Regions from separate parts of the Streptomyces sp. NPDC019224 genome, predicted to be linked through region 2. Evidence: riboswitches for the same ligand, from Rfam matches in the RefSeq annotation. Region 2 holds a riboswitch; each other region holds the start of a gene.

Region 1 (6,102 bases), on a different contig from region 2:
GTGACGCCCAGTCAACTCTGTGACTTTCGCGTGATCTGCGCTGCATCGACTTGTGACTCTCGTTCGAGTCCCGCTAGGTTCACCGTTCGACCCACCAGTCGCTTGTCAGTCACACGGAAGGCATCTCCCATGGGCTCCGCGAACGGCAGACACCGTCGCCCTCGCCAGGCACCCGCCATCGTCGTCGCCGCAGGCGTGACCGGCTCGGCCATCGCCATCCCGCTGCTCGGCGCGGCGGGCGCACACGCGGCGGACGCCTCGACCTGGGACCGGGTGGCCGAGTGCGAGAGCGGCGGGACATGGAGCGCCGACCTGGGCAACGGCTCCTACGGCGGCCTCCAGTTCTCGCCGAAGCTGTGGAAGGCGTACGGCGGTGAGGCGTACGCCGAGCGCGCCGACCTCGCCAGCCGCTCGCAGCAGATCGCGGTGGCCGAGAAGGTCCTGGCGGACAAGGGCCCGAATGCGTGGCCCAGCTGCGCGGTGATCTCCGGGCTCGGCAAGAGCACGGGCGCGGCGGACGTCGACCCGGGCGGCGAGGACTCCGACGCGCCCCCCCGGAGCGCGGAAGCGGGCCTGGACGCCGGGCTCGGCGCCGATCCGGTGGACGACGCCTCGTCGGGCTCGTCCGCCACCTCCTCGGACGAGGCGGCCGGCGGGACGGCCGCCGCCAAGGGTGCCGCCGAGAGCAAGGGCGAGCACGCGGGCGGGAGCGCGGAGAAGTCCGCGGGCAAGGGCGCCGGGGCCGGTGCGTCCGCCTCCCCGTCCGCCGGGTCCTCCGCAGGCGCCTCCACCGCTCCGGCCGCCGACCCCTCCGGTTCGTCCGGCCTGTCCGCCGGCGCGTCGGACGGTGCGCGGGAGAAGGGCGGCAAGCACCGGGGCGCCCCGGCCGCCGACGAGACCACCGGGGCGGAGGGCGGCCGCGACATGGGGCGGCACGCCTCGCGGGGTGACGGTGAGGCACGCGACGGCGCGGCGCGGCCGGCTGACGACACGTACACCGTCCGGCCGGGCGACAACCTCTGGGCGATCGCCGACGCGCAGGACCTGCCGGGCGGCTGGCCCGAGCTGTACGAGGCGAACAAGGCCGAGGTGGGGTCCGACCCGGACCTCATCCTGCCCGGTCAGGACCTCGACCTCGGCCTGGACGGCCAGAACCCCGAGCCCGGCCCCGACCTGGACGGCCAGAACCCCCAGCCCGGCCAGGACGCCCGCTGAGAGCGGCCCGACGAGTAGCTGAGAGCCCCTGAGGTTTGGGGGTTTATGAGGCCCATGTCCCACTTCTGATCGAGTGAGACATGGGTCTCTTCGCGTGAACTGTCGCTTCTTGTCCGGGAGGTCCTGCCGCATCCGTTCCGACCTGCACAAATGAGGGTTCATCGGATGCTCGTGCGGCATGATTATCCGGTATGTCCATCTTTGAATATGAGGGTTGGGTGTGATTACCGTCGGAGCCGCTCGCACCGCGGGCCCCGTCGACCGTCACGCCGAATCCTGCCGTCGGTCGGAGGGAACAGACGCGAAAGCGCCGTAGGCAGGAGCGGGGGACCCAGGTAGGCGCTGGGCCGGATCGTCGGGAGACGCATCAGGACCGGCTAGGGGTGAAGCCGCGCCAGGAGCGCGGCCGGGCAACTCACTTGGCCCGAACCCGACAGCTCACCTCGCAGGCGTCGGTGAGGAGAAGTCTCGATGCTGCTCAACAGCAAGGGCAACAAGCACCGCCGCCCGTCCAGGGTCGTCCGTATCGCCACGCTCGCCGGTGTCGCCGGTGCCGCCGTCGCCGTGCCGCTGATGGGCGCGACCGGCGCCTCCGCCGCCTCCGTCGCCACGTGGGACGCCGTCGCCCAGTGCGAATCCGGTGGCAACTGGTCCATCAACACCGGCAACGGCTACTACGGCGGCCTGCAGTTCTCCCAGTCCAGCTGGGCCGCCGCCGGCGGTACGCAGTACGCGCCCCGCGCGGACCTGGCCACCAAGGCCCAGCAGATCGCCACCGCCGAGAAGCTCCTCGACATGCAGGGTCCGGGCGCCTGGGGCTGCGCAGGCGCCGGCAACCTGACCAACGACGGTGTCGACCCGGGCGTCGACACCGGCTCCGGTGCCGCGAAGCAGGAGGCCGCTCCGAAGCAGGAGGCCGCTCCGAAGCAGGAGGCCGCCCCGAAGCAGGCCGAGCGCACCGAGGCCCCCGCCACCAACCGTTCGGACCGCTCGGACGCCCCGAAGAAGACGGTCACCACCCCGACCGGCGAGAAGGTCGCCAAGGGTGACGGCGAGTACAAGGTCGTCGCCGGTGACTCGCTGAGCGGGATCGCCGCCGAGCACGACGTCAAGGGCGGCTGGGAGCAGCTGTTCAAGCTGAACAAGGACATCGTCGAGGACGCCGACCTGATCTACCCGGGTCAGCAGCTCCACCTGACGAAGTAGCCGCGATCCCTCCTCGCTGATCGCTCAGGCCGCCCCGGCCCGGCGCGCACCCTCCCCCCGTGCGTTGCCGGGCCGGGGCACGCCGCGTTCGGTGGTGACCGCTTCCCGGCTGCTTCCGTTCGGCCGCCGACCGGTCCCGATCGTTCAACTGTTGTAGTTACTGGTCAGTAAATATCTGGCAGTTCGCACCGGTATGCCCGCTCTTGGGTCCTTTTTCGTCCCAGGGGGCGGGCGGTCGGCCGACGCAGACGGCCGGGCCGGTTAGGCTCTTGTCGCAAGGCCAAAGTGACCCTGCACAACCAGCGTCATATCCCAGAAGGAGATGCCTCGTGCCGTCCATCGACGTCGTCGTAGCCCGGGAAATCCTCGACTCCCGGGGCAACCCCACGGTCGAGGTCGAGGTCGGCCTCGACGACGGCAGCACCGGTCGTGCTGCTGTTCCGTCCGGCGCCTCCACCGGCGCGTTCGAGGCCATTGAGCTTCGCGACGGTGACCCCAACCGCTACCAGGGCAAGGGCGTCGAGAAGGCCGTCCTCGCCGTGATCGAGCAGATCGGCCCGGAGCTCGTCGGCTACGACGCCACCGAGCAGCGCCTCATCGACCAGGCGATGTTCGACCTGGACGCCACGGAGAACAAGGGCTCGCTCGGCGCCAACGCCATCCTCGGCGTCTCCCTCGCCGTCGCGCACGCCGCCTCCGAGGCCAGCGACCTCCCGCTGTTCCGCTACCTCGGCGGCCCGAACGCGCACCTGCTGCCCGTCCCGATGATGAACATCCTCAACGGCGGGTCGCACGCCGACTCCAACGTGGACATCCAGGAGTTCATGATCGCGCCCATCGGCGCCGAGTCCTTCTCCGAGGCCCTGCGCTGGGGCGCCGAGGTCTACCACACGCTGAAGAAGGTCCTGAAGACCAAGGGCCTGTCCACCGGCCTCGGTGACGAGGGCGGCTTCGCGCCGAACCTGGAGTCCAACCGCGCCGCCCTCGACCTCATCATCGAGGCCATCAAGGAGGCCGGCTACGCCCCGGGCAAGGACATCGCGCTCGCGCTCGACGTCGCCGCGTCCGAGTTCTACAAGGACGGCTCCTACGAGTTCGAGGGCAAGTCCCGCTCGGCCGCCGAGATGACCGAGTACTACGAGGAGCTGGTCTCCGCGTACCCGCTGGTCTCCATCGAGGACCCGCTGTACGAGGACGACTGGGCGGGCTGGAAGGTCATCACCGACAAGCTGGGCGCCAAGGTCCAGATCGTCGGCGACGACCTCTTCGTCACCAACCCGGAGCGCCTGGCCCGCGGCATCGAGGAGGGCTCCGCCAACGCCCTGCTCGTGAAGGTCAACCAGATCGGTTCGCTGACCGAGACCCTGGACGCCGTGGAGCTGGCCCAGCGCAACGGCTTCAAGTGCATGATGTCCCACCGCTCCGGCGAGACCGAGGACGTCACCATCGCCGACCTCGCGGTCGCCGTGAACTGCGGCCAGATCAAGACCGGTGCCCCGGCCCGTTCGGACCGCGTCGCCAAGTACAACCAGCTGCTGCGCATCGAGGAGATCCTCGACGACGCCGCGGTGTACGCGGGCCGCTCGGCGTTCCCGCGCTTCAAGGGCTGACAGCCCGGCGGGGGGCGGGACGCCCCTCGGCCCCCGCCTCCGTCCGTCCCCGCGCTCGGTCCCGTACCGTGTGCGGGGACGGACGTGCGTAATGGGGAGGCGGGAACATGGCCGCGAAGGACCGGGACCGGTTCTCCACCGCGACCCGGCTGCGGCTGCTCGGCGAGCAGACCGCCGCCCGCGTCTACCGGTCCCAGAACCGGCGGCAGGCCCGCCGCTCCCGCCTCACCGGCCGCGCCGCCTTCCTGGCCCTGGTCGTCTGCTCGCTGGTCGTCGCCCTCGCCTACCCGATGCGGCAGTACGTGTCGCAGCGCGACGAGATCGCCGACCAGCAGCGGCTGGCGCGGGAGGCCGAGAAGCGCACCGAGGAGCTGCGGGACGAGAAGGCCCGGCTCCAGGACGACGCGTACATCAAGCGGCTGGCCCGCGAGCACCTGCACTACCTTCTTCCCGGGGAGACCTCCTACACCGTGGTCGACCCCGACGCGGCCGAGGAGCGCAACGGGAAGCCGTCCGGCACGGACCGGCCGTGGCACTCCAACCTGTGGGACGGCGTCGACGGCGCCGACCGCGGCTGACGGCCGCCCCCACCCCCGTACCTCTGCAGAACCCGCGGTTCGAGCAGTCCGATCAGAACCCTAGGCAGGCATGGAAACGCCCCCTCCCCAGACCGAGTCCACCGTCCCCACCGAGGCGGACATCGCCGCGTTCCAGCAGCAGCTGGGCCGCCCGCCGCGCGGGCTGCGCGCTATCGCGCACCGCTGTCCGTGCGGCAACCCGGACGTGGTCGAGACGCAGCCCCGGCTGGAGGACGGCACGCCGTTCCCGACGACGTACTACCTGACGTGCCCGCGCGCCGCGTCCGCGATCGGCACGCTGGAGGCGAACGGGGTCATGAAGGAGATGACCGAGCGCCTGGGCAAGGACCCGGAGCTCGCGGCGGCCTACCGGGCGGCGCACGAGGACTACATCGCGCGCCGCGACGCCATCGAGGTCCTGGAGGGCTTCCCGAGCGCCGGCGGCATGCCGGACCGGGTGAAGTGCCTGCACGTGCTCGTCGGGCACTCGCTGGCGGCTGGGCCCGGCGTGAACCCGCTGGGGGACGAGGCGATCGCGATGCTCCCGGAGTGGTGGCGCAAGGGGCCGTGTGTGTCGCCGTGCGGCGAGCAGGGTACGGACGAGGGCTGAGGGCGGCGACATGACGCGCGTGGCCGCCATCGACTGCGGTACCAACTCGATCCGTCTGCTGGTCGCGGACGCCGATCCGGCCACGGGGGAGTTCGTCGAGCTCGCCCGTCGGATGGAGATCGTCCGGCTGGGGCAGGGGGTCGACCGGACCGGCCGGCTCGCCCCCGAGGCGCTGGAGCGTACGTTCGCCGCCTGCCGGAGTTACGCGGCGGTGATCAAGGAGCTCGGCGCCGAGAAGGTCCGCTTCGTCGCCACCTCCGCCTCCCGGGACGCGGAGAACCGGGACGACTTCGTGCGCGGGGTGCTGGACATCCTGGGCGTCGAGCCCGAGGTGATCAGTGGCGACCAGGAGGCCGCGTTCTCGTTCGACGGGGCGACCAAGGAGCTGACCGGGCGCGATGACCTGGCCAAGCCGTACCTGGTCGTGGACATCGGCGGCGGCTCCACCGAGTTCGTGGTGGGCGACGACCGGGTACGGGCCGCCCGGTCCGTGGACATCGGCTGCGTCCGGATGACCGAGCGTCACCTCGTGCGCGACGGCGTCGTCAGCGACCCGCCCGCGGCCGCGCAGGCCGACGCGATACGGGCGGACGTCGCGGCCGCGCTGGACCTCGCGGAGGAGAGCGTTCCGCTCGCCTCGGCGGCCACGCTCGTCGGTCTCGCCGGGACGGTCACCACCGTGGCCGCCATCGCGCTGGGCCTGGAGGAGTACGACTCCGAGGCGATCCACCACTCCCGGGTCACTCTGGAGCAGGTGCGGGAGATCGCCGCGCGGCTGCTGGCCTCGACCCACGCGGAGCGCGCGGCGATCGGCGCCATGCATCCGGGCCGGGTCGATGTGATCGCGGCCGGGGTGCTGATCCTCCAGGCCGTGATGGAGCGG
Region 2 (6,102 bases):
GAACGGCCTGTTCACGTGCATCCGCCACCAGGGCCGGAACAGCGGTCCGGGGAGCCCGGCGAGGACGGCCAGGCGCAGCAGGCCGGGGGCGCTGGAGGGCAGGTAGACGCCGCCGGCCCGGCCGCCGACGGCGTCGATGGCGCTCACGACGGACTGGGCGAGCACCAGCGACAGCTCGTCCGGCGCCCGGGTGTCGTCCGGTCTCCCGGGTGGGCCGTCGTCCGAACCGTGCGGCAGCGGCCCGGCCGCTCCGTGCCAGGTCACACAGCCAGGATGCGCCCACCGGGCCGGTACCCGCACCTCGGAGCAGACCGGGCACGCGCGATCGGGGGCCCGGCACGGCGGAGCGGTGGGCGCCACGGGTGTGGCGGCCACCGCTCCCTCACGGTTCGTGCAGGCTCCTACCGGCCCTCGTCGGGCGGGCGGCGGTCGCCGAGCTGGTCGTTGATCTTCTGCTGGGCCGAGTCGACCTGGCCGCCGTACTTGCCGCCGGTCTTCTTGTCGACGAAGTCGCCCCCCTTGTCGACACCCTGCCGGGCCTGGTCCGGATGCCCCTTGATCATGCCCTTGATCTTGTCGAGCATGCTCATGACTGACCTCCTAGAGACGCTGACCGTTCCAGCATCCACGCCCTGCCCGCCCGACGCATTCCGGCGTGTGGCCCTGCGCGCCGGACACCATGCGCCCCCGGCACACGCGAAGGGGCGGGAGAAGCGCATCCGCTTCTCCCGCCCCTTCTCACGATTCCGCTCTCACGACTCGGCCCCGAGCACCGGGGCCGGTGGGATCAGTAGGCGCTGAACACGTTGTCCATGGAGCCGTACGTGGCGGCGGCGTAGTTGCACGCGGCCGTGATGTTGGCGACCGGGTCGTAGATGTCCATCGACGTCCCGGGCACGTGGTACGCGTCGAAGGTGGGCTGGATCACCTGGAGCAGGCCCTTGGAGGGCGTGCCGGCGACGGCGTTGGAATCCCAGTTGTTGATGGCGAACGGGTTGCCCGAGGACTCGCGCATGACGTTGCGGTAGATGCCGTCGTAGCTGCCGGGGATACCGTGCTCGGCCATGACGGCCAGGGATTCCTTGATCCAGCCGTCGAGGTCGTCGGTGTACGTGACGGCCGTCGGGGTCTCGGCGGGGGCGGCGGTCTTCGCGGCGAGGGGGACGACCCTGAACTCGGAGCGGTCGGCGCGGTCGGCGCTCTCGGTCCGGGCGGCGGTGTCGGCGTTGTTCTCGGCGGTCTCCGCCTTGAATGCGCTCTTCTCCGCGGCCTTCGGTGCGACGGCCTCGGACTTGGCGCCGATGGTGAGCTTCAGACCCGGGTGAATGACGTTGGGGTTGCTGCCGACAACGCTGCGGTTGTCCTTGTACAGACGCTCCCAGCCACCACTGAGGGAATGCCCCTGGGCGATCTTGTAAAGCGAATCGCCGGCGACCACGGAATACGTGGTGGAGGCGGCGCCGCGCACGGCGGCTCCCTTGCCTGCGACGGAAGTCGAGGCTGCGGCCTTTTCGGCGACGACGGCCTTGACGGGGGCGGCGGAGGCCGATCCGGCAGTGATCAGGGGGAGCGCGAGAACGGCTCCACCCGCGCTCGCGGCGATGAAACCGCGGGTCAGGGACGCGGACTTGACACGATGGTGCTTACCCATGATGGGCATGGCGCATTTCCTCTCCGTCGCCTGCGAGGTGAGCTGTCGGGTTCGGACTGGAGATGTCCGGCCGCACATGGCGACTTCACCCCTAGCCGCTCCGGATTCCGGACCGGCGGCAAACCTGGGTCCCCCGCTCCTGCCGTACGTGAGTGGTCGGGTTCCCGGACGGCGGCAGGATTCGGCGTTCCATCCGGATTGATGACGGGACCGTAAGCGAGAAACGACGGCCGGAACAAGCCCGGAATTGCTGATCACAATTGTTTTGCAAGATCAATCAAAGAAAACCCTCATGATCGACTGCGCCGGGGGAAGTCAAATTACTTGGCACGTCTGGGAAACGAGGGATCGGAATGCGCGTCAGAAACGGCAAACGTGAGACTGCCCACTGCGACCGAAACGCTAGCATTTGTCCGTTTCGCCAGCTTCGAGGGGCGCCAAACGGGCCCAGATCTCACCATGTCGGCCTTTTGTCCACATTCGGACAATCGGGACAGCGCGCGGCGCGAAGCCGGCGCGGTCGGCCACCTTCCGGGTTCGCCCCCTTGCGTGATCGACATATGGTTAGCCTAACCTAAGTGCAACCGAGTGGATCGCGGTGGCGACTGGGCACCCCCTGCCCTGAAACGCCGTCAATCGCTCGGTGCCACCGCCCTGTCCGCCGCACCGGAACGTCTCGACCCACCCACCCCTCATCGGCAACTGGAGAGACCCAGACCATGGCGCCGCATTCCACTCCTGATCCCGGCCGTCCCGTCCGCCCCGACGACCGGGAACTCACCGGCCGCCTGGCCCTCGTGACGGGAGCCGGACGCGGCATCGGCGAGGCGGTCGTACGCCTCCTCGTCGCCCGCGGCTGCCGGGTCCTGGCGACCGATGTGGACCGGGAAGGCGTGGAGGCCCTCGCCCGGGAGTACGGCGGAAGCGTCGTCGCGCGGACGCTGGACGTGAGGGACGCGGCGGCCGTCGAAGCCCTCGTGGTCGAGGCCGAGGAGACGCTCGGCCCCCTCGGCATCGCGGTCAACGTCGCCGGGATACTGCGGTGTTCGCCCGTCGCCGAGCTGACCGACGAGGACTGGGCGGCCACGTTCGCCGTCAACACCGACGGGGTGTTCCACGTCTCGCGCGCCGTCTCCCGCAGGATGGCCGGGCGCGGTGCGGGCAGCATCGTCACCGTCGCGTCCAACGCCGCCGGCATCCCCCGTACGACGATGGCGGCGTACGCCGCGTCCAAGGCGGCCGCCGTCATGTTCACCAAGTGCCTCGGCCTGGAGCTGGCGCCCCTGGGCGTCCGGTGCAACACGGTCTCGCCGGGGTCCACCCTCACCGACATGCAGCGCGGGATGTGGCCGGCCGGTGAGGCGCGGGACGACGGACCCGCCGCGCAGCGCGTCATAGCCGGGGACCTGGCGAGCTACCGCACGGGCATACCCCTGGGCAGGATCGCCGAGCCGTCCGACATCGCCGAGGCCGTCGCCTTCCTGGTGTCCGACCGGGCCCGCCACATCACCCTGCACGACCTGTACGTCGACGGCGGCGCCACCCTGCGCGCCTGACCCGGTCCGCACGGCGCCCCCGACGCGGCTCACAGCCCTCCCCCACTGGAGACAACCACGATGTCCACCTCACTGCGCGAACCCCCCGGCCCGTCGCCCGAGGCCAAGGCCGCCGAGACCGGCGCCGAGTTCCGTACGTTCCTCAACGCCGTGGGAGCAGCCCTGTGAGCACCGCCCCGTACGAAGACGCCCCGACCTGGCCCGCCGAGTTCGCCGCCCGCTACCGGGCCGCCGGGCACTGGCGCGGCGAGACGTTCACGAGCATGCTGCGCGAACGGGCCGAGGCCCACGGCGACCGGGTCGCGATCGTCGACCCGGCCCCCGAGCGCCGCGCCTGGACGTACCGCGAACTCGACGAGCGCGCGGCCCGGCTGGCGGCCGGATTCCGGGCGCGCGGGATCGCCAAGGGCGACCGGGTCGTCGTCCAGCTGCCCAACATCGCCGAGTTCGCCGAGGTCGTGTTCGCCCTCTTCCGCATCGGCGCGCTGCCCGTCTACGCGCTGCCCGCCCACCGGGAGACGGAGATCGGCTACTTCTGCTCCTTCGCGGAGGCCGTCGCCTATGTGATCCCGGACCGGCACGCCGGATTCGACCACCGGGAGCTGGCCGGCGCCGTCAAGGAGCGGACGCCCACCCTGAAGCACGTGTTCGTCGTGGGCGACCCGGGCGGGCACACCGCCCTGTCCGACGTGCCGTGCGAGGAGACGGGCGAGCCCGACGACGGGCCCGAGCCGCACGATCTGGCCTTCCTCCAGCTGTCCGGCGGCACCACCGGGGTGCCCAAGCTCATCCCCCGCACGCACGACGACTACATCTACTCGCTGCGCGGCTCCAACGAGATCTGCGGCGTCGACGCGGACACCCGTTTCCTGGTGGTCCTGCCCGCGGCGCACAACTTCCCGATGAGCTCGCCCGGCTGGCTCGGCACGCTGTACGCGGGCGGCACGGTCGTCCTGTGCCCGCGTCCGGACCCCGCCACGGCCTTCCCGGTCATCGAGCGGGAGCGCGTCACCATGACCGGCATGGTGCCGCCGCTCGCCCTGGTGTGGACCGACGCGGCCGCCGCGGCGGAGCAGGACCTGTCGAGCCTGGAGCTGGTCCTGGTCGGCGGCGCCAAGTACAGCGAGACCGCGGCCCGGCGGCTGGAGCCCGCGCTCGGCTGCCGGCTGATGCAGGTCTTCGGCATGGCCGAGGGTCTGGTCAACTACACCCGGCTCGACGACGACCAGGAGACCGTGGTCACCACCCAGGGCCGGCCGATCTCCGAGGACGACGAGATCCGCATCGTGGACGATGCCGGACTCGACGTTCCGGAAGGGCACTTCGGGCATCTGCTGACCCGTGGCCCGTACACGATCCGCGGTTACTGGCGCGCCCCCGAACACAACGGAACGGCGTTCACCGAGGACGGCTTCTACCGTACGGGCGACATCGTGCGCCGTACCCCGAGCGGCCACCTCGTCGTCGAGGGCCGGGCGAAGGACCAGATCAACCGGGGCGGCGAGAAGGTCGCGCCGGAGGAGATCGAGAACATCATCCTCGCCCACCCGTCCGTGCACGACGTCTCGGTGGTCGGTGTGGCCGACCCGTATCTCGGTGAACGCACTCTGGCATACGTGATTCTGCGCGAGGGCGCCGAACCGCTCGGGGCGCTCGCCGTGAAGCGGCATGTGCGCGAGCGCGGAATCGCCGCGTACAAGGTGCCCGATCTCGTCGAGTTCGTCGACGTCTTCCCGCAGACGGGGATCGGCAAGGTCAGCAAGAAGGGCCTGCGCACCGAATCCGCCACGGCGGCCCCCGCCGCCCCGTCGGCCCCCGTCGAACAGCACTGAATCCACCCCGAGCGGCACGAAAGGCTCCCCATGGCACTCCCCGCCATCGCCCCCTACCCCCTGCCCGGCGCGGACGAGCTCCCGGCGAACCGGGTCGGCTGGACCGTCGACCCGGCGCGCGCCGTGCTGCTCGTCCACGACCTGCAGAACCACTTCCTGCGCGCGTACCGCCCCGGGGAGGAGCCGCTGACCGGCATGCTCGCGAACACCGCCCGCGTCATCGGGGCGGCCCGCCGCGCCGGAATCCCGGTGGTGCACTCGGCTCAGCGCGGTGGCCAGAGCGCCGAGGAGCGCGGCCTCCAGCTCGACTTCTGGGGGCCGGGGGTGGCGGACGACCCGGAGGCCCTGGCGGCGCCGGAGGCGGTGGCGCCCGCCCCGGATGACACGGTCCTCACCAAGTGGAAGTACAGCGCGTTCGTCCGCACCGAGCTGGAATCCCTCATCCGCGACGACGGCCGCGACCAGTTGGTGATCACCGGCGTGTACGCGCACATCGGCGTGCTGATGAGCGCCGCCGACGCGTGGATGCGCGACATCCGGGCGTTCGTGGTGGCCGACGCCGTCGCGGACTTCTCGCGGGAGGAGCACGACATGGCCCTGCGCTGGGCGGCGGGCCGCTGCGCGGTCGTGACGACGACGGACGCGCTGCTGAAGGAGATCTGAGCCCGGGGCGCTCACGCCCGGAGGCGGCCTGCGGGCCGCCCTCCCCGAGATCGCCCGGGTCCTCGGCATCGACCCGGCCCGCCAGGAGACCGAGCCGGACCTCACGCCCATGCCGCTCACTCCGGGCCGGGCCGTCGGCTTCGGGTTCTTCATCGCGCACGACTTCACGGCCGTCGTCGAGGCCGAGCTCGACCGGGAGGCGCTGCGGACGTCCCCGGTGCGCATCGCGCCCGCCGGCGGGGCCACCACGGCACCGGACGTCTTCGTCGGGCAGTGCGCGCGCCGGCTGGCGGGGCGGGCGCTCGTCGCGTTCCCCGGCGGGCACAACGGCAGCACCACCCACCCCCCCGGGCGTACGCCGCGCGGCTGCGCGGCGTACGCGCGTGGACAGGCGCTCCCG
Region 3 (6,102 bases), on a different contig from region 2:
CGGCCCGCAAGGGCCTCTTCGCCCAGATGGTGGTCGTGCCCCTGCTCCAGAAGCACCGCATCCTCACGCAGGTCTCCGGCGACCACCTCGAAGTGATCAAGCTGATTCCGCCGCTGGTCGTCGACGACGCGGACGTGGACCGCTTCGTCGAGGCGTTCACCGCCGTCATGGACGACGCGCACAGCGGCGGCGGACTGATGTGGGACTTCGGGCGGACCCTGGTGAAGCAGGCCGTCGCCAACCGCTGACACTGGGGGAACGGGCCGCCGATCGCCGCTTTTTGCCCCGGAGGCAAGAAATTTGCCTCCGGGGAAAGTCTTTGGCGCAATGGAGGCATGAATCCTCCGGACGGCCAGGCGGCCGACGAGCTGCCCGGTGTCGCGCCGCGCCTGCGCGATCTGCGGCGGGGCCGTGGTCTCACCCTGGAGACCGCGGCCCAGCGGGCCGGGCTCTCACCCGCCCATCTGTCCCGCCTCGAAACGGGCCGGCGCCAGCCCTCGCTGCCCATGCTGCTCCAGCTGGCCAGGATCTACGGTACGACGGTCTCCGAGCTGCTCGGCGAGATGCCCCCGGAACGGGACGCGATCGTCCGCGGCCGCCCCTTCGAGGGCGCGGCGGCCGACGGCTGGCTGTACCAGCAGGCCGGGGGCTCCGGCCGGGCCATGCAGGCGCTGCGCGTCCGGGTCCCGTACGGCGCCCAGGGCGACCTGATCCGCGTCCATCCCGGCGAGGAATGGCTGTACGTCCTCGCGGGCCGCCTCCGGGTGACGCTCGGCGAGACGGTCCACGACCTCGCCCCCGGGGACAGCGCGCACTTCGACTCGCTCACCCCGCACCGGATCGCGGCCCCCGAACCCGAGGGCTCCGAGCTGCTCTTCGTCCACACCCTGCTGCAGAGCCCCACCGCCGAGCTGTGCCTCGGCAGCCCGGTCCACCGTCGCTGAGACGATTTCGCCGCCGGGGCCCTCCCGGCAGCCAGAGAGGCCAGTCATGTCCGATTCCGAGAACTACGACCCGCTCACCCCGGCCAGGCGCCCGGGCGCCGACACCCACGAGAAGAAGATGCCGCGCGGACTCGTCATCCGGCTCTTCGCCTACCTCGTGGCCGGGCACGTCATCGCCGCGTTCCTCTACCTGCTCTTCGCGGTCGGCATGCACAACCAGTAGGACCGCCGGCTCAGCTCTCGTCGAGAAGCCGTTCGCGCAGCCGTTCCCGGGTGGCGGGCGCGAGCCCGAGTCCTTCGGCGAGGTAGCGGTCGGTGCCGCCCCAGGTCTCGTCGATGGCGGCGAAGGCCGCGGCGAGGTACTCGGGCTGGGCGCCGAAGAGCGGGTTCAGGAGCTCCAGCACCTCCGGGGACAACCCGGCGGGCGAGGTGTCGCTGCGCCGGATGCGGTAGCGGCGGTGCGCGTCGTTCGACTTCAGGTAGTCGGCCTCGACGGTCTCCCGCCCGACGCCCACCGCGAGCAGCGTCACCGCGATGGAGAGCCCCGCCCGGTCCTTGCCGGCCGCACAGTGCATCAGGGCGGGCACACTGTCCTCGGCCAGAGCGTGCAGCACCCGGCTGTGCTCGGCGGTGCGCTCCAGGATGATCGCGCGGTACGAGGCGACCATGCGGCGGGTCCCCTTGCCGTCGGCCAGGATCGAGCGCAGCTCCTCCATGTTGCCGTCGCGCACCATCCGCCAGAACTCCGCCCCGTCCGCCGGGTCGCTGAGCGGGATGCTCACGTTCCGTACGCCGGGCAGCTCCACGTCCAGGCCGTCCAGCTTGTGGTCCGCCGCGTTGCGGAAGTCGAAGACGGTGTGCAGGCCGAGCCCGCCGAGGAAGGCCGCGTCCTCGGCCGTGGCGTGCGCCAGGTGGCCGCTGCGGTAGAGCCTGCCGTACCGCACCCGGCGGCCGTCCGTGGTGGGCAGACCGCCCACGTCCCGGAAGTTGCGGACGCCGGTGAGTACGGGCTCCCTCGGCGGGGTCTGCGGCAGCTGCTGCGTCACGGTCACTCCTGGAGGCTCTGCCCCGGCGCGTGTCGCCGACGGGCCCACGCCCGCGACGATACGACATCGATTCCCGGGGCAGTCATCTCCTCCACCGCCTCCCGCGGCCCGCCGGTTCTCCCGTACGCGGCGCCGTCCTCGGTCCCGGACGGCCGATGAGGTGCGGGCCCGCGTGGAGCGGTGACGGAGGAGCCCCACGAGGTCTCCGGTGACGCGCTCGGCCGGTCCGGCTCCGGTGCGGACGATGGGCATGACATGTCCGGATTGGGGAGTTATGCCGAAAGTGCCCTGATTGGAAGGGGGATGATCACCCTCTCGTGAGCGGGATCATATCCGTGACGGTGTGTGGCCACGCCCCGGCGGGGTAGACCATGCGCCGCGCGGAAAGCCAAGATCCGTAATCCACGGAGTGTGACCGGAATTCCGTGCCGCAATTCCGGTACGGAATCCGGCGTGGAAGCCGCGGCTTGTTTCCGCCGTCCCGGCTCGCTTACGTTCCATGCCATCCGGATGGAACGCCCAATCCTGCCGCCGTCCGGAATTCGCATCCACTCACCGTGTGGCAGGAGCGGGGGAACCAGGTAAGCCGCCGACCGGGACGACCGGACGGCTAGGGGTGAAGTCGCGCCAGGCGCGGCCGGGCATCTCCAGCCCGAACCCGACAGCTCACCTCGCAGGCGCCGGAGAGGAAATTCTTCATGCCCAATTCGGGTAAGCACCGCCGTTCCAAGTCCAGCATCATCGCCCGCGGCGTCGCCGCCGCCGGCGCCGGTGGAGCCGTCATCGCGCTTCCGCTGCTCGGCGCCACCGGTGCCCACGCCGCGGAGCAGTCCGCCCCGGCCGCCTCGAAGTCGGCCGCCGCGCACACCGCCTCGGCCAAGTCCGCGAAGAGCGCCGGCACCACCTATTCCGTGGTCTCCGGCGACTACCTGTCGAAGATCGCGGCCGCGCACCACGTCGAGGGCGGCTGGCAGAAGCTGTACCAGGACAACCGCGAGGTCATCGGCGAGGACCCGAGCCTGATCCTCCCGGGCATGAAGCTGACCCTCGGCGCCGAGGCGGCCCCCGCCGCCGCCACCCCGTCCAAGGCCCCCGCCGAGACGGTGGTGAAGGCCGAGGTGAAGACGGAGGCCAAGACCGAGGCCCCGGCCCCGGCCGCCCAGGACAACGCCTCCGGCTACGTCCACCCGGTCCCGGGCAACCACACCACCGCCTACCGTGCCTCCGGCGCCAACTGGTCCAGCGGCAGCCACACCGGCATCGACTTCCCCGTCGCCACCGGCACCAGCGTGAAGGCGATCACCTCCGGCACCGTCGTCACCGCCGGCTGGGGCGGCGCGTACGGCAACCAGGTCGTCATCAAGCACGCCGACGGCCACTACTCGCAGTACGGCCACATGTCCTCGCTCTCCGTCTCGGCGGGCCAGACGGTGACCGCGGGCCAGCAGGTCGGCCTCTCCGGCTCCACCGGCAACGCCACCGGCCCCCACCTCCACTTCGAGGTCCGCACCGGCCCGGAGTACGGCTCGGACATCGACCCGATCGCCTACCTGGCGTCGCACGGGATCTCCGTCTGATCCAGGCGGTACCGGCCCGGTGATCCGGGCCACGGAACGACCGAGAGGGACGGTGCGCGGCGGCGCGCCGTCCCTCTGCTTATTCCCTCTTTACCGAAAACTGACCGGGTGGTTTATCTCACCCTTCGTCAACCCCTTATTACGGTCGCGTAGGTCACATTCCGGGGTGCAGGATATGCGTTTGTGGCAGACGATTCGAACAACCTTCAACAGGGCGTCATCGACCAACAGGGCGCCATCGGGTCGTACGCGGCGATTGGCGACAGCTTCACCGAGGGAGTCGGCGACCCCGGCCCGGACGGAACGTTCGTCGGCTGGGCCGACCGGCTCGCGGTACTCCTCGCGGACCGGCTCCCGCACCCCGGCACGGCGACGGACGCCGAGGGCTCACCCGTTCCCGCGCACGGGAACTTCCGGTACGCCAATCTCGCAGTACGAGGACGCCTCCTCGACCAGGTGGTCGAGGAGCAGGTGCCCCGAGCCAAGGAACTCGCCCCCGATCTGGTGAGCTTCTGTGCCGGCGGCAACGACATCATCCGGCCGGGCACCGACCCCGACGACCTGGCCGAACGCTTCGAGCGCGCGGTCGCCGACCTCACGCGGTCGGTCGGCACCGTCATGGTCACCACCGGCTTCGACACCCGCCGGGTGCCCGTGCTGCGCCATCTGCGCGGCAAGATCGCCACCTACAACGCCCACGTCCGGGCCGTCGCCGACCGCTACGGCTGCCCGGTCCTCGACCTGTGGTCGCTGCGCTCCGTGCAGGACCGGCGCGCCTGGGACGGCGACCGGCTGCACCTGTCGCCCGAGGGGCACACCCGGGTCGCGCTGCGCGCCGCCCAGGTCCTCGGCCTCGACGTGCCCGCCGACCCGGACCAGCCGTGGCCGCCGGAGCCCCCGCGCGGCACGCTGGAGATCCGCCGCGACGACATCCACTGGGCGCGCGAATACCTGGTCCCGTGGATCGGACGGCGGCTGCGCGGCGAGTCCTCCGGGGACCACGTCGAGCCGAAGCGGCCCGACCTGCTGCCGCTCTGACGGACCCGCTGTCCTCAGTCGCCCCGTGACCGCGTCGCGGCGGCCGGGGACAGCGGCAGCGTCGCCGGAACACGCTCCAGCACCCCGCCGGCGAAGACGTCGTACAGCGGCAGCGTCTCCAGGTGCACATAACCGATGTGACAGTCGCAGACGGCGAGCGGGCAGGCCCTCGGCCGCAGCGCCCGGCGGTAGCTCCCGTCGTACAGATTGCCCAGCTCCGCCCGGACGAAGTGACAGCGGCGCACCGTCCCCTCCCCGTCCACCGAGATCACCGACTCCCCGGTCCGGCAGGGCAGCCCGGCCGAACGGTGCGGATGGCGGCTGTACGGGAACAGCGGGTCGATCACCGTCCACCGGTCCGCCTCCTCGTCCGTGTAGGTGTGCCCCTCGGCCGCGTTGACCCAGAGGTAGACCTCGTCCGCGAGCGCCGCGCGCAGCCGTCGCGCCTCCTCGAGGTGGGCGTCGAGGCCCACGATGCCCACGCTGTGCCGGACCCCGAGGTCCCTCAGCTCCGCGCACCGGCCGAGGAAACGCTCGTACGGCGTCTGCCCCGGGTGGTACGTGCACCACAGCGCGATCCGCTCGCGGGCCGCCGCCGGAGCCTCGGCCAGCCACCGCGTCCGGCCGCTCAGGTTCGTCTGGATCGCGACCCGGCGCACCTGCGCGAGACCCGCCAGCTCCACGATCGCCCGGCGGTACCAGGAGCGCACCAGGCCTTCGCCCCACGGCGTGAACAGCACCGAGATCCGGTCGCCTGTCTGCGCCGCCACCCACGCCGTGAACCGTTCGAGCGCGGCCCGGTCCGCCCGCAGCTGCTCCCGGCTGTCGCGCCGCTTGGCGAACGGGCAGTACGGGCAGTCGTAGTCGCACGAGGCGAGCGGGCCCCGGTAGAGAATCGTCAGGTCCACGCGGCACTCACTTCAGCTCGTACGCGGCCATCGCGGCCCGCACGGCGGGGGAGAAGAGCTCGGGGCCCAGCGCGTCGGAGTACGCCAGCCCCTCGGGCGACAGCCGCAGCAGCCCTTCCGCGGGCGCCTGCAGATCGAGCCAGCCCCGGGCCTCGAACCGGGCCAGCTCCTCGGGAAAGTCCTCGTACGGCGAGGTGCCGAACCGCTCGCGGTAACCGTCCACCGGCATGCCCCCGGCCTGGAGCACCGACTGGAGGAGATGCCGGCGGCGCGTCTCCTCCCCGTCGGTGTACCACCCCACCTCGGCACGGGAGAAGTCGACGGTGGCCGTGTAGGCGTCGATGATGCCCCGCACCTCGCCCATCCGCACCGCGTAGTCGAACGAGTAGTGCAGCCGCGAGGTGTACGAACGGGCGCCGCAGCCCAGACCGATCATGCCGTCCGTCTGACAGGCGTGGTCGTCCGGCCCCTCCGCGCGCGGGGCGTCGGCGCGGCGGAACATCCGCATCGACACCTGCTCGTAGCCGTGGGCCAGCAGATGGTCGCGGCCGGCCCGGTACAGGCGCAGGCGCTGCTCGTCCCAGGCGGC

What was found. A riboswitch is a leader RNA that binds a small molecule or an ion and turns the genes downstream of it on or off. The one in region 2 is predicted to bind cyclic di-AMP.
Positions count from the first base shown of each region.
Region 1: it holds a riboswitch for cyclic di-AMP, as region 2 does, so the genes downstream of both, ABZ564_RS14920 (transglycosylase family protein) here and ABZ564_RS26880 (transglycosylase SLT domain-containing protein) in region 2, are expected to answer to the same signal.
Region 3: it holds a riboswitch for cyclic di-AMP, as region 2 does, so the genes downstream of both, ABZ564_RS25865 (LysM peptidoglycan-binding domain-containing M23 family metallopeptidase) here and ABZ564_RS26880 (transglycosylase SLT domain-containing protein) in region 2, are expected to answer to the same signal.

Region 1 is NZ_JBEYCF010000019.1:25,121-31,222, forward strand. It holds gene ABZ564_RS14915 (transglycosylase family protein) at 130-1,215, shown strand; cyclic di-AMP (ydaO/yuaA leader) riboswitch at 1,514-1,682, shown strand; gene ABZ564_RS14920 (transglycosylase family protein) at 1,687-2,421, shown strand; gene eno (phosphopyruvate hydratase) at 2,751-4,031, shown strand; gene ABZ564_RS14930 (septum formation initiator family protein) at 4,139-4,609, shown strand; gene ABZ564_RS14935 (DUF501 domain-containing protein) at 4,680-5,219, shown strand; gene ABZ564_RS14940 (Ppx/GppA phosphatase family protein) at 5,230-6,102, shown strand, end outside.
Region 2 is NZ_JBEYCF010000053.1:10,739-16,840, forward strand. It holds partial or broken gene ABZ564_RS26870 (GAF domain-containing protein) at 1-237, opposite strand, end outside; gene ABZ564_RS26875 (antitoxin) at 402-590, opposite strand; gene ABZ564_RS26880 (transglycosylase SLT domain-containing protein) at 788-1,660, opposite strand; cyclic di-AMP (ydaO/yuaA leader) riboswitch at 1,666-1,848, opposite strand; gene ABZ564_RS26885 (2,3-dihydro-2,3-dihydroxybenzoate dehydrogenase) at 2,371-3,207, shown strand; gene ABZ564_RS26890 ((2,3-dihydroxybenzoyl)adenylate synthase) at 3,372-5,039, shown strand; gene ABZ564_RS26895 (isochorismatase family protein) at 5,070-5,702, shown strand.
Region 3 is NZ_JBEYCF010000049.1:3,204-9,305, forward strand. It holds gene ABZ564_RS25845 (aspartate aminotransferase family protein) at 1-248, shown strand, start outside; gene ABZ564_RS25850 (XRE family transcriptional regulator) at 336-944, shown strand; gene ABZ564_RS25855 (DUF6126 family protein) at 991-1,167, shown strand; gene ABZ564_RS25860 (tyrosine-protein phosphatase) at 1,178-1,990, opposite strand; cyclic di-AMP (ydaO/yuaA leader) riboswitch at 2,530-2,685, shown strand; gene ABZ564_RS25865 (LysM peptidoglycan-binding domain-containing M23 family metallopeptidase) at 2,689-3,567, shown strand; gene ABZ564_RS25870 (SGNH/GDSL hydrolase family protein) at 3,751-4,605, shown strand; gene ABZ564_RS25875 (STM4011 family radical SAM protein) at 4,620-5,513, opposite strand; gene ABZ564_RS25880 (STM4012 family radical SAM protein) at 5,521-6,102, opposite strand, start outside.